DNA from 4 places in the Pseudoalteromonas sp. 2CM39R genome. Region 1 is predicted to be linked to each of the others. Evidence: riboswitches for the same ligand, from Rfam matches in the RefSeq annotation. Region 1 holds a riboswitch; each other region holds the start of a gene.

Region 1 (3,121 bases):
AGCCGTTTTGATGCATCCGATGAACAGGCACAGTGCTTTTTTAGAATTTGGACATTAAAAGAGGCGCTTGCCAAAGCAAGCGCCCAGCCGATTGCGAAACTACTTGCTCCTAATGTATTTGAAGAATTGAGCAAACATAATTTCAGCGCGAGTAGTAACTCTGTTGAAGGGTTTGATATAAGTGTTGTGGCACAAAAAAGCACTGACTGGCAGTGCTCTTTTATTAACTTTAATGACTTACGCCGCGACTTGGCTTTCTAATAATCGGCTGTGAATAGCCTGCACGACTTCATCTGACTCGCTTTGCTCAACTAAGAAGCACAGGTTATGTTTACTTGCACCGTGGCAAATTAAACGAATATTAAAATCGCTTAATACCTGCATTAAGTTCATTTCTTGCTGACGTAATTGAATTTCAGAACCAATTAAAGCCACCAGCGTTAGGTTATTCTCAACCGACACATGACAAAACTCAGAAAGCTTATCTAAACATGCTTGATCAAGCTCAGGGCGTGATGCATTTGGTGCGTTATCTAAAGTGATTGCAACACTGATCTCGGAGGTAGTAACCAAATCAACCGAAATATTAAACTCACTTAAAATGGTGAATACACGGGCTAAGAAACCACTCGCTAGGAGCATTTCTGGGCTTTTAACCGTTAACAGAATTTGATTTTTACGCTGTGTTACGGCACGAATACCTGGTTGCTGAGATTTTTCTTTTTCAATCCATGTACCACCTAACTGCGGCTCACGGCTTGAACCAACAAACACACTAATATGGCTACGGCTTGCAGGTAAAATGGTTGCAGGGTGCAGTACTTTTGCACCAAACGTTGCCATTTCGGCCGCTTCATCAAAGCTTAAGCGTGCAATTGGGCTTGCTTTAGCGCATAAACGCGGATCAGTACTGAAAATACCCACAACATCGGTCCAAATATGCACGCTTTTTGCGTTAATTGCTTCAGCGAGTAATGCAGCACTGTAATCTGAACCACCACGACCTAAAGTGGTCGTTTGATTGTGCTCATTGCTACCAATAAAACCTTGAGTTACCACAACATGGTCATCAAGTAGCGGCACTAAATGCTCTTTAGCAGCCGCAGCGGTTGCTGCAACATTTGGGGTAGCTTTAGCAAATTGGCTATCTGTTTTTAGCACTTTACGTACATCAAAACGCACCGCATCAAGACCTTGACCGCGTAATACTTGAGTAAATAAATACGATGACAAACGCTCGCCAAAGCTCAGTAGTTCATCTTGATCTGCTACTGACTTAGCCCCGTCTGATGCTAGCTTTTGAAAAGCCTTAAGCGTTTCATTAAAGCCATGTGCTAAATCAGCATCCAGTGACAGTTCAGCTAATATAGCTTCTTGAATGGCGACAACGCCAGTAATGTGCTCGCCACGTTCAGCCGCACTCAAATCAGCTTTACACAATGCAACTAAATGATTGGTCACGCCTGCACTGGCACTCACAGCAACAATACGTACTTGATTATCAGCACAAATGATTTCTGCACAGCGGCTCATAGCATCAAAGTTAGCTACACTGGTGCCACCAAATTTTGCAACAACGTAATCTGATTTTGTGTTGGCGGCTAATTGGGTATTCATGTCGTCTCCTTTTGTGGAAAACTATCCACAGTAATTCAAGAAGAACTCGGCAAGGGGGTGCTTTGAAAATAAAGAGTAGTCCATGCCAGAAGCTCTCCACCTAGTTTGGTGACAGTTTTGAGGATTCAGCCCCATAAACCGAAAAATAACCGTGACGTCCGGTTAATTTTCTCGGCGAGTACTTCCCTCATTAATGGTCATCGGCGTTCGTCACCTCACATTAATTACCTAAGTATCGCACCTCTTCTGAATGTTAAGTTAACACCTGGTTAAAATAACAAAGCCTGCTGTTAAAAGCAGGCTTCGAAAGTTAACGTTTAGACGTCTAGCTGTCAAGTTGTTTTATGAAATTAAACTGCCCGCTAAGTGCGAACCGTAATAACCAACGGTATAAGCAATTAGTAAATAAACCGACATTTTAAGATAGCTCATAAAGGTCAGTGCTTTTACCTTACTCATGGCGATAATACCTGCCGCAGAGCCGATTATAAGCATTGAGCCACCTACCCCAGTTGCGTAAGTAAACGACAGCCATTGCTGAGGGCTCATCACAATATCAGCTTTTAAAAGTGCTGCAGTTAGAGGTACGTTATCTACCGCCGCTGATAATAGCCCCATCAAGTAGTTGGCATATTCCGGCGCCATCAACTCATATAAGTGAGTAAATTTAGCAAGCATACCAACTTCTTTTAATGCGCCAACCAGCAATAACACACCAACGAAGAACAATAAGGTGTCGTATTCAATTTCACGAATATAATCGATGATTTTTTTGTTAACGTCTTTTTTGCGCATTAAGAATTGCGCAACCAAAAACATCAGAGATAAACCAAATAAAAAAGTTAATAACGGCGGCACACTATAAAGCACACTCAAAGTTAACGTGGCAACAATCGTCGAGAAGAAGATAACCGCAATGGTAATATCTGTTTTTTCGATACGACGGGCTGCTTGTTTTTCAAACACAACATTACCCGACATACCCACCGACAACATCGCCGCGAGCAGAGCAACACTTGTCAGTGCAGGCGCAATTAATAATAGTAGATTAGCAATAGTGACTTTTTCGTCTAAGAAAATCATCAGGGTTGTAACATCACCTGTGATCAACGACACCCCACCCGAGTTAACACTAAATACAATTAAGGTCGCATATTTTATTAATTTTTTAGGATCTAATTTCAGTGACATCACCACCGCAAGCGAGATTAAAGTTGCAGTTATGTTGTCTGATATTGATGAAAATAAAAACGCAAAGCCACCAATCAGAAACATCAGCTTTCGTTCACTGATTTGATTTGGCATAATTTTATGAACAATATTCTGGATAAAGCCTTTAGAGTTTAAATACGCTACAAAGGTCATCGCAGCCATTAAGAACAGCCACAAAGTCGCGATTTCTAATATGTTGTGATCCAGTTGATGTTGTATGGTTTCTGGGCTTTGCCCATGAATAGGAGAGATAAATAAGATAATCCAGCATAAAGTGCCAAAAAAAAGCGTC
Region 2 (3,121 bases), on a different contig from region 1:
CCTTTTTTCACAACCACACCTTCAACAATAACGCAGCCTGCGCCGATGAATGCGTCGTCTTCAATAACCACAGGGCTAGCACCAATTGGCTCTAGTACACCACCTAATTGTACTGCTGCACTGAGGTGAACATTTTTACCCACTTGTGCGCATGAACCCACTAATGCGTGGCTGTCGACCATAGTGCCTTCGTCGATGAACGCGCCAATATTTACATACGCTGGTGGCATGATAATCGTGCCTTTGGCAACATGTGCGCCACGGCGAACACTGCTACCACCAGGTACCATACGCACGCCAGCATCTGCTGCAAAGCCTTGTGGTGCTAAGTTGTGCTTATCAACAAATCCACCTGGGAACTCGGTATTTGTGCCATTTTTAAAGGCTTCTAAAATGCCTTGTTTAACTTCAACATTGGCGTGCCAGTTGCCGTTCTCGTCTTGTGTTGCTGCGCGAACTGCGCCTGATTCTAAGTTGTTTAATAATTCTAACCAGCTCATGATAAAACCTGTTTTTAGTTCCAAGATAAAATTGTGTTGTTTGCGTGGGTGATGCTGTCTGTTTGCTCAAGCTCTAAATGCGTAAGCGGTGGACGTAAATGCGGGGTATTTATTTTACCTTGCAGGTGCATCAGTACTTTTACGGGGATTGGGTTTGCCACAGCGAATAAACTTTGGATTGCTTGCGACCAATCGGTGAATAGATTTGGGTATTGACCACTTAAACTGCGTTTAACAAACTCATGGGTTTGACTCGGCCAAGCATTCGCGGCAACCGAAACTAAACCTTTTGCTCCTGCTTGAGCAAAATACGGCATAAGAGCATCATCGCCACTAAATATGGCAAGTGTAGGTGATGCCGTTCTAAAGCCTTCAAATTTGCTAATGTCGCCACTGGCTTCTTTTAAAGCCCAAAGATTTTTGTGTTCAGCAAGGTTTTTGATCACCTGCGGTGAAATCTCAACTGCGCTGCGTCCTGGTACGTTATACAACATACAAGGGTGGTTACTTGCGTCTAGTAGGCTTTCAAACCAATGTGTTTGGCCAACAACCCCAGGTTTTGCATACAGAGGTGAACCTAACAGGTAGCCATGAATAGGTAGTTGGTTGCAGTATTCAACCCAAGCAACTTGTTGTTTGAGGTTCATGCCACCCACAGCAACCATAAGTGGTACAGTCGGTGCTAATTGGCAAACATGCTCAACAATGGCTTGTTGCTCTTTGAGTGAAAGCGCCAGTCCTTCACCGGTACTGCCAAGCAGTAAAATGCCGTTATTTGCATCTTGCTGCTCCGCAACCAGTTGTTCAAGGGTCGTGTAATCGACCTCGCCAGATTCAGAAAATGGCGTGACAAGCGCTGTCCATAATGGATAGTCGTTTAAATCAAAATTGTTGATCATCTCTCACGAACTTATAAGGTATTCGAAGAGTTTATGCGGGAACATTTGAATGGAGCCGCATGTCGTCGTTCGAACAAGGTATAATTCGAAGAGCGAATGGGCTTAAAATAATAAAGACGCGACGGCCTCATTATACTAAGACCAGAAGCTCTCCACCAAACTAATCAATAGCGCTTTGCTATTGTTGGTGACAGTCGCTGGGATTCAGCCCAGTCGCCCGAAATAAGCACCTCACAAACGGTGTTACTTCTCGGCGTTAATTCCCCTTACGTATGATCAACAGAGTCTGTGCTCTTCCCATACGCTACCTGAATAACGCACCTCTTCCAGCCCTTTATGCTCGCTTTAAAGGTTAAAGCCAACATAGTTAAATAGGGTATTGGCGGCGATTAAAGCATTTTAGCCATCTAGGTGTCAAGGCGAAGGATTTGTTTTTTAGTGACCGATTTTGCAACATGGTTACGTATAAGCGTGTTTTTACGTACACTTAGCGTTAACCAAATAAATTGGAAAAATGATGGAAAAATTTAACGATATTTATCAGCGAGCCGTATCTCGAAAAGGCAGCGAAGAAATGCTGCATGCATTGTTATCAAACCCGCTCGATGATACTGATATTGCCAAAATGCATGACGATTTATGGTTAGAAGAGTTCACGCGTAAAGTCTTTCAAAGCGGTTTTTATTGGTCTGTTATCAATAATAAATGGGCTGGTTTTCGTGATGTGTTTTGGGATTTTAGCGTAGAAAAATTGTTGATGATGCCGCCAGATATGCTTGAGCAAAAAGCCAGTGATGAGCGAATTGTTCGTAATTTTAAAAAAGTACAAACGATCCCAGAAAATGCGTACATGATCCACGAAGTTGCCGAGAAACATGGCAGTTTTAGCCAATTTATTGCAGATTGGCCAACTGACAATATTATTGGTTTGTGGGCCTATCTTAAAAAGCATGGTGCGCGTTTAGGGGGAAATACTGGCCCGTACGCTTTGCGAGCGCTTGGTAAAGATACCTTTTTGCTTTCTCGCGATGTAGAAGCCTACTTGCGTGCCCATGAGTTGATTGATGGCGGCTTACAAACTAAAAAGTCATTACAAGCAGCACAAGATTTTTTCAATGAATTACAACAGCAAAGCGGTTACAGCTTGCAGGCATTAAGCCAACTAGTGGCCTATGGTGTAGGCGATAATCGCGTAGGTGTTGCAACACCTTAAGGACAGTTATGAAACTGCAAACCCGATACACAGATATTAGTGAGCTGCTTGCTATTAAAGATATGCCTAGCGCCGTTGCTAAGCCGCAATTACTGCTATTCAATGACAAGCTCGCTGATAATTTTGCGATTAACCACGACAGCGAATTTTTAGCTAAATTTCTATCTGGTTCAACAATAGATAAAGATGTTGCACCGGTTGCACTTGGTTACTCAGGTCATCAATTTGGTCATTTTTCACCGCGCCTTGGTGATGGCAGAGCGCATTTGCTTGGTGCTATTGCAGATCAAAATGGCACCCTGTGGGACTTACAGCTAAAAGGCGCAGGAGCAACTGTATTCTCTCGTGGTGGTGATGGTCGCTGTGCAATTGGTCCGGCTGTACGTGAGTACATCATGAGTGAGGCACTTCATGCGCTTGGTATCGCGACTACGCGTTGTTTAGCTGTAGTTACAACTGGCGAAACGGTATATCGCCAGCCACCTCGCCCGGGTGCAGTTGTCACTCGT
Region 3 (3,121 bases), on a different contig from region 1:
GTATATTAAATTGCTCAGCTAAGGGCTCATTCCATAACAATAACTGTGGCGCTATCACCTTGGCTGGATGATCGCTAATAGCAAACCCCTCACCAATATCGGTATACCTTGGCACTAATTTCATGTTTAATCCTATTGTTTTTGGCTGATACCTACGCGATTGTCGCCTACACCATAAGCGACAATTAAGCTTAGCTCTTGCATGCTTAAGCCGCTTTGCTGCTGCAGTTCATTAAAGAATGCCTGCGCCGCACTTAGTGACTTTTTAGTTTGTAATCCACCATCTATAATTTTATGTGCACGCAAATAGCTTTCTACATCTCTTGAAAGTAAAAAAGTATCTTTTCCTAAGGCGCGCAGTGCATAAGGGCCGGTATTACCACCAAGCCTTGCACCATGCTTTTTTAAATATGCCCACAAGCCAATAATATCCTCACTTGGCCAGTTAGCAATAAACTGACTAAAGCTGCCGTGTTGCTCTGCAACTTCGTGGATCATATACGCATTATCAGTAATGGTTTTTACTTTTTTATAATTGCGCACAATCCGTTCGTCACTGGCTTTTTGTTCTAACATGTCTGGTGGCATCATCAATAATTTTTCAACACTGAAATCCCAGAAAACCTCTCTAAATCCGGCCCACTTACTGTTGATCACCGACCAATAAAAACCACTTTGAAAAACTTTCCGAGTAAATTCTTCTAGCCAATCATCATCACTTAATGTGACGAGTTGCTTTGTTGATAAAGGTTTTTCGAGTAACAATTTAAGCATTTTTTCAGAGCCCTTTCGCTCCACTGCACGCTTATAAATATCGCTAAATTTTTCCATCTGCTTAATACCTTACTTCGACCATGAAACTAGTTTACGAGAAAAGCAGCCAATACGTAACCGTTGCTATTATCGATGAACTATTCTGTATTTAGTCACTTGACACCTAGACGGCTAAAGTGGTTTAATCGCCACACTTACCCTATTACATTGTATTTGCTAATTGATTTTTCAATAGCAAATGCAAAGGGCTGGAAGAGGTGCGTTATTCAGGTAGCGTATGTTAGGAGCGCAAACTCCATTGAGCATACGTGAGGGGAATTAACGCCGAGAGGTAACACTTTTTTGTGAAAGATTACTTCGGGCGACTAGGTTGAATCCTAGCGACTGTCACCAATAACATATTTGGTGGAGAGCTTCTGGTCTTAGTATAATAAGGCCGTGCGCCCTATTATTTAAGCCCATTCGCTCTTCGAATTATAAATACATTCAAAGAGTCAGGCACCCTATATACCCGCCAATAACTCGACGAATGCCCTATAAGTTCGTGAGAGATGATCAACAACTTCAATATTAACAATTTCCATTTATGGACTGCGCTGATCACCCCATTTGATCAAAATGGCCTAGTTGATTACGCAACCTTAGACACCTTGGTGGCCGAACAAGAAGCCGCTAACAACGGCATTTTATTACTTGGTAGCACTGGCGAAGGGTTAGCCCTGACCCTAAAAGAGCAGCAAGCCATCGTAGAGCATGTTTGCCAATTACAGCCGAGCGTCCCGCTTATGGTCGCAGTCGGTGGTAGTAACTTAAAGCAGCAGCTTGAATGGGTTAACTACTGCAACCAACTGCCTATTCATGGTTTTTTACTTGGCTCGCCTTTGTACGCCAAACCCGGTGCAGTGGGGCAAACCCATTGGTTTGAAAGCCTGCTCAATGCCAGTTCTCATCCTTGTATGCTTTATAACGTACCAGGACGTAGTGCGGTTAGCATTCCCATTGCAACCATTGAAAACCTCAAACAACATAAAAATTTATGGGCACTCAAAGAAGCCAGTGGCTGTATTTCTCAATTTGAAGCCTATCGACAAGCAGCGCCTGAATTAGCCATTTTTAGTGGTGACGATGCCCTCATGCCGTATTTTGCCCAAGCAGGTGCAAAAGGTTTAGTGTCGGTTGCAGCCAATGCATGGCCAGTGCAAACCCATGAGTTTGTAAAGCGCAGTTTAAGCGGCCAACACCCTAATCTTTTTGTCCAGTGGTCTAGCGCTATCAATAGCTTATTTTCAGTAGCAAACCCTATCCCAGTCAAAGTGTTAATGCATTTACAAGGGCGTATTAGCAGTCCGCATTTACGTCCACCTTTAACACACCTTGAGCTGACATACACAGATGACATTTCATCGGCAAACAACACCATTTTATCTTGGCATTAAATACAGGTTTTTATAATGAGCTGGTTAGAACTATTAAATAATTTAGAAACGGGCGCAGTTCGCGCAGCAACACAAGACGAAAACGGCCAATGGCACGCTAACGTAGAAGTAAAGCAAGGCATTTTAGAGGCATTTAAAAACGGCACTAACATGGAGTTTCCTGGTGGCTTTGTAGATAAACATAATCTAGCGCCGCAATGCTTTGAAGCCACAGCAGGCGTTCGCATGGTGCCAGGTGGTTCAAGTGTGCGCCGTGGTGCACATGTTGCCAAAGGCACTATTATTATGCCACCTGCGTATGTAAATATTGGCGCCTTTATTGACGAGGGGACTATGGTAGATAGCCACGCATTGGTTGGCTCATGTGCGCAAGTGGGTAAAAATGTTCATTTGAGCGCCGCGGTACAATTAGGCGGGGTACTTGAGCCCATTGGCGCAAGCCCTGTGGTCATAGAAGACGATGCATTCATTGGTGCAGGCTGTGTGATTGTTGAAGGCGTGGTAGTTAAAAAAGGCGCGGTACTAGCCCCAGGTGTTCGCTTATCTGCAACCATCCCTGTTTATGACTGCGTTAATGAGCGTCAGCTTGATAAAGGCGAAGCAATCCCTGAATACGCGATTGTGATCCCAGGCTCTCGCCCTGCGTCAAACGACTGGGCGCGTGCTCAAGGCTTGAGTATGTCGTGTGCCTTAATTGTTAAATACCGGGACGAGCAAAGTGACGCGTCATTATTGCTTGAAGAGGTTTTACGTTAATGACCTTTTTGAGCACGCCCGTTAAAAGCGCTATTGATGAGCTTTCGAGTAAACTCGATACTCCATTTTTTGTCTACGACCTCGACTCACTAGATGCGCACCTTGCGCACTTAGTGGCGCAAACCGAAGTAAAGCTTTGGTATGCGGTTAAAGCC
Region 4 (3,121 bases), on a different contig from region 1:
TGAGCTAACACTTACACAGTTTTTAAGCCCGTTTGAATTAAGTGTCATCGCGCGTCGTAAAACGCCCCAAGCAAAGCAAGAATATGTAGCAACGCGGCTGTTACTAAAATATTTAGTCAAAAGTGTATTACCTAGCAGCAGTAATATAACGCTTGATAAAATCAGCTCTGAATTTAATCAACAAACCAGTAAGCTTGAGCTAAATATAAATAACAACCAGGTTTATAGTTGCTGTGTGTCACACTCTCATGGTTTGGTAGGCGTGGCCCTAAATATTAATAATTCGCTATTTGGTTTTGATATTGAAAAAATCAGTTTAAAACGACCATTTGAAAAACTCGCAAAGCACTTTTATGATGCTGCAGAAGTGGCACTTATAACTAAGCAACCGTGCACAGCTGCTAAAGCGGCGACATTTTTCAGACTTTGGACATTAAAAGAGGCATTAGCAAAAGCAACCAGCCGCCCTATTGCCCAGCTATTAAGCCCTAATGTATTTTGTGAGCTTGGCAACAGGCAACTAAGTGCAACCAGCACCACATTAACAAATGATGTAAACGAGCAGTTTGATATAAGCGTTGTGGCAAAAAAAAGCACCGACTGGCGGTGCTTATTTATCTCATTGAAAGCGTTAAGCAGCAAGCTCGCCTTCAAGTAGTCGGCTATGAATAGCTTGAACCACAGCATCAGACTCACTTTGCTCAACTAAAAAGCACAGGTTGTGTTTACTCGCACCATGACAAATAAGACGAATGTTAAATTCGCTCAACACCTGCATTAAATTCATTTCGTGCTGACGCAATACAATTTCAGACCCAATAAGTGCTACTAGGGTTAAATTGTTCTCAACCGATACATGGCAAAACTCAGCAAGTTTATCTAAGCACTCTTGATCTAGCTCTGGGCGTGATGCATTAGGCGCATCATCAAGGGTAATAGCTACACTAATTTCAGAGGTAGTAACCAGGTCTACCGAAATATTACATTCACTTAAAATAGTAAAAATACGAGCTAAAAAACCACTCGCTAACAGCATTTCTGGGCTTTTAAGGGTTAATAATATTTGGTTTTTACGTTGCGTGACCGCACGAATACCAGGTAGCTGCGATTTTTCACGTTCAATCCAGGTGCCACCACGCTCTGGCTCTGTGCTTGAGCCAACAAACACATTTATATGGCTACGACTGGCTGGCAAAATTGTAGCCGGATGCAGCACTTTAGCGCCAAAAGTGGCCATTTCTGCCGCTTCATCAAAGCTTAAACGCGCAATAGGTGTGGCTTTAGCACACAAACGAGGATCGGTGCTAAAAATACCCACTACGTCGGTCCAAATATGCACACTCTTAGCGTTAATTGCTTCAGCTAACAAGGCGGCACTGTAATCAGAGCCACCGCGACCTAGTGTGGTGGTTACATTGTTTTCATCGCTGCCAATAAAGCCCTGAGTAACAATTACATTGTTCTCTAGTAAAGGAATTAAATGCTCTTTAGCTGCAAGCGCTGTGGCGGCTACATTAGGCGTGGCTTTACCAAATTGGCTATCGGTTTTAAGCACCTGGCGAACATCAAAACGCTGCGAATTTAAGCCCTTTAAGCGCAATACTTGAGTAAATAAATACGACGATAAACGCTCGCCAAAGCTAAGTAGCTCATCGTGTTGTTGCTCTGTTGTCAGTATTTGATGTGCTAGTGTTTGAAATTCATCGAGAGTGTTATTAAAACCAAGCGCTAAATCATCATCTAGGGTCAGATCAGTTAAAATTGCCTGCTGAATAGCAAGTACACCGTCAACATGCTGTTGACGTTCAGCGGCATCAATATCGGCTTTACAAAGTGCCACCAAGTGATTAGTTACACCGGCGCTGGCGCTCACTGCAACAATTCGAACGCTGTTATCGTTTACAATGATTTCGCTACAACGGCTCATCGCCTCAAAGTTAGCAACGCTAGTGCCGCCAAATTTGGCAACAATGTAATCTGATTTTGTGCACTGTGAACTTTGTGGCACTGATTGGGTAGTCATTTCGTCTCCTTTCGCGGCATCCAAACCGCAATAAAACAAGAAGAACTTGGCAGGAAATAAAGATAAGAAAAATCTACTGCCAGAAGCTCTCCACCTAAATTGGTGACAGTTTTGAGGATTCAGCCCCATAAACCGAAAAACAATGGTAACGACCCATTATTTTCCTCGGCGAGTACTTCCCTCCTTAATGGTCGCAGGCTGTCGTTGCCTCACATTAAGTACCTAAGTATCGCACCTCTTCTGAATGTATTATTAACCTGTGGCTAATAAAACAAAACCGCACTAAGAGTGCGGCTTTGAAAGTTATCGTTTAGACGTGTAGCTGTCAAGTCGTTTTATTATAAAATCAAATAAAACTACCCATAAAGTAAGAGCCAGCATAACCAAAGGTGTAACACACTAACAAATACAACGACAAACGAAGGTAACTTGCAAAAGTAAGTTCTTTAACCTTACTCATAGCAATAATACCAGCCGCCGAACCAATGATCAGCATTGAACCACCCACACCGGTTGCATACGTAAACGACAACCAATGCTGTTGACTCATTACAATGTCGGCTTTTAGTAACGCAGCCGTTAGTGGCACGTTATCAACACCGGCCGATAAAATACCCATTAAGTAGTTAGCGTACTCTGGCGCCATCACTGTATACAGGTTTGTAAATTGGCTTAGCACGCCCACTTCTTTTAATGCGCCAACAAGTAATAACACACCTACGAAAAACAGTAAGGTGTCGTACTCTATGTCACGTATAAAGTCGATCATATCTTTATTGATATCTTTTTTGCGCATTAAAAATTGTGCGACTAAAAACATAATAGACAGGCCGAGTAAAAAGGTAAGTAACGGCGGCACACTATATAAAACACTTAAAGTAAGGGTAGAAATAACGGTAGTGAAGAAAATAACAGCGATAGTAATGTCGGTTTTTTCAATGCGTTTAAATTTAGTCTTTTTAAACTCTAACTGCTTGTTCATACCAATTGATAATAAAGTAGCCAGTAATAATACGCTTAATAATGCAGGCACAATTAACAGTAATAAATTGCTAATTGTTACTTTACCATCAAGGAAAATCATAAGTGTGGTTACAT

The links. A riboswitch is a leader RNA that binds a small molecule or an ion and turns the genes downstream of it on or off. The one in region 1 is predicted to bind lysine.
Region 2: linked by a shared signal. The riboswitch ahead of dapA (4-hydroxy-tetrahydrodipicolinate synthase) and the one ahead of lysC (lysine-sensitive aspartokinase 3) in region 1 are both predicted to bind lysine.
Region 3: linked by a shared signal. The riboswitch ahead of dapA (4-hydroxy-tetrahydrodipicolinate synthase) and the one ahead of lysC (lysine-sensitive aspartokinase 3) in region 1 are both predicted to bind lysine.
Region 4: linked by a shared signal. The riboswitch ahead of lysC (lysine-sensitive aspartokinase 3) and the one ahead of lysC (lysine-sensitive aspartokinase 3) in region 1 are both predicted to bind lysine.

Annotation. Positions count from the first base shown of each region.
Region 1 is NZ_JALNTM010000002.1:561,724-564,844, forward strand. It holds gene MTF66_RS06650 (4'-phosphopantetheinyl transferase superfamily protein) at 1-261, shown strand, start outside; gene lysC (lysine-sensitive aspartokinase 3) at 238-1,617, opposite strand; lysine riboswitch at 1,699-1,871, opposite strand; gene nhaD (sodium:proton antiporter NhaD) at 1,960-3,121, opposite strand, start outside.
Region 2 is NZ_JALNTM010000020.1:106,147-109,267, reverse strand. It holds gene MTF66_RS30820 (2,3,4,5-tetrahydropyridine-2,6-dicarboxylate N-succinyltransferase) at 1-500, opposite strand, end outside; gene dapA (4-hydroxy-tetrahydrodipicolinate synthase) at 515-1,399, opposite strand; lysine riboswitch at 1,537-1,733, opposite strand; gene MTF66_RS30810 (DNA-3-methyladenine glycosylase I) at 1,917-2,612, shown strand; gene MTF66_RS30805 (YdiU family protein) at 2,621-3,121, shown strand, end outside.
Region 3 is NZ_JALNTM010000022.1:50,682-53,802, forward strand. It holds gene MTF66_RS31590 (YdiU family protein) at 1-124, opposite strand, end outside; gene MTF66_RS31595 (DNA-3-methyladenine glycosylase I) at 133-831, opposite strand; lysine riboswitch at 1,019-1,198, shown strand; gene dapA (4-hydroxy-tetrahydrodipicolinate synthase) at 1,326-2,210, shown strand; gene MTF66_RS31605 (2,3,4,5-tetrahydropyridine-2,6-dicarboxylate N-succinyltransferase) at 2,226-2,966, shown strand; gene MTF66_RS31610 (PLP-dependent decarboxylase) at 2,966-3,121, shown strand, end outside.
Region 4 is NZ_JALNTM010000014.1:113,307-116,427, forward strand. It holds gene MTF66_RS26565 (4'-phosphopantetheinyl transferase superfamily protein) at 1-658, shown strand, start outside; gene lysC (lysine-sensitive aspartokinase 3) at 632-2,023, opposite strand; lysine riboswitch at 2,099-2,271, opposite strand; gene nhaD (sodium:proton antiporter NhaD) at 2,370-3,121, opposite strand, start outside.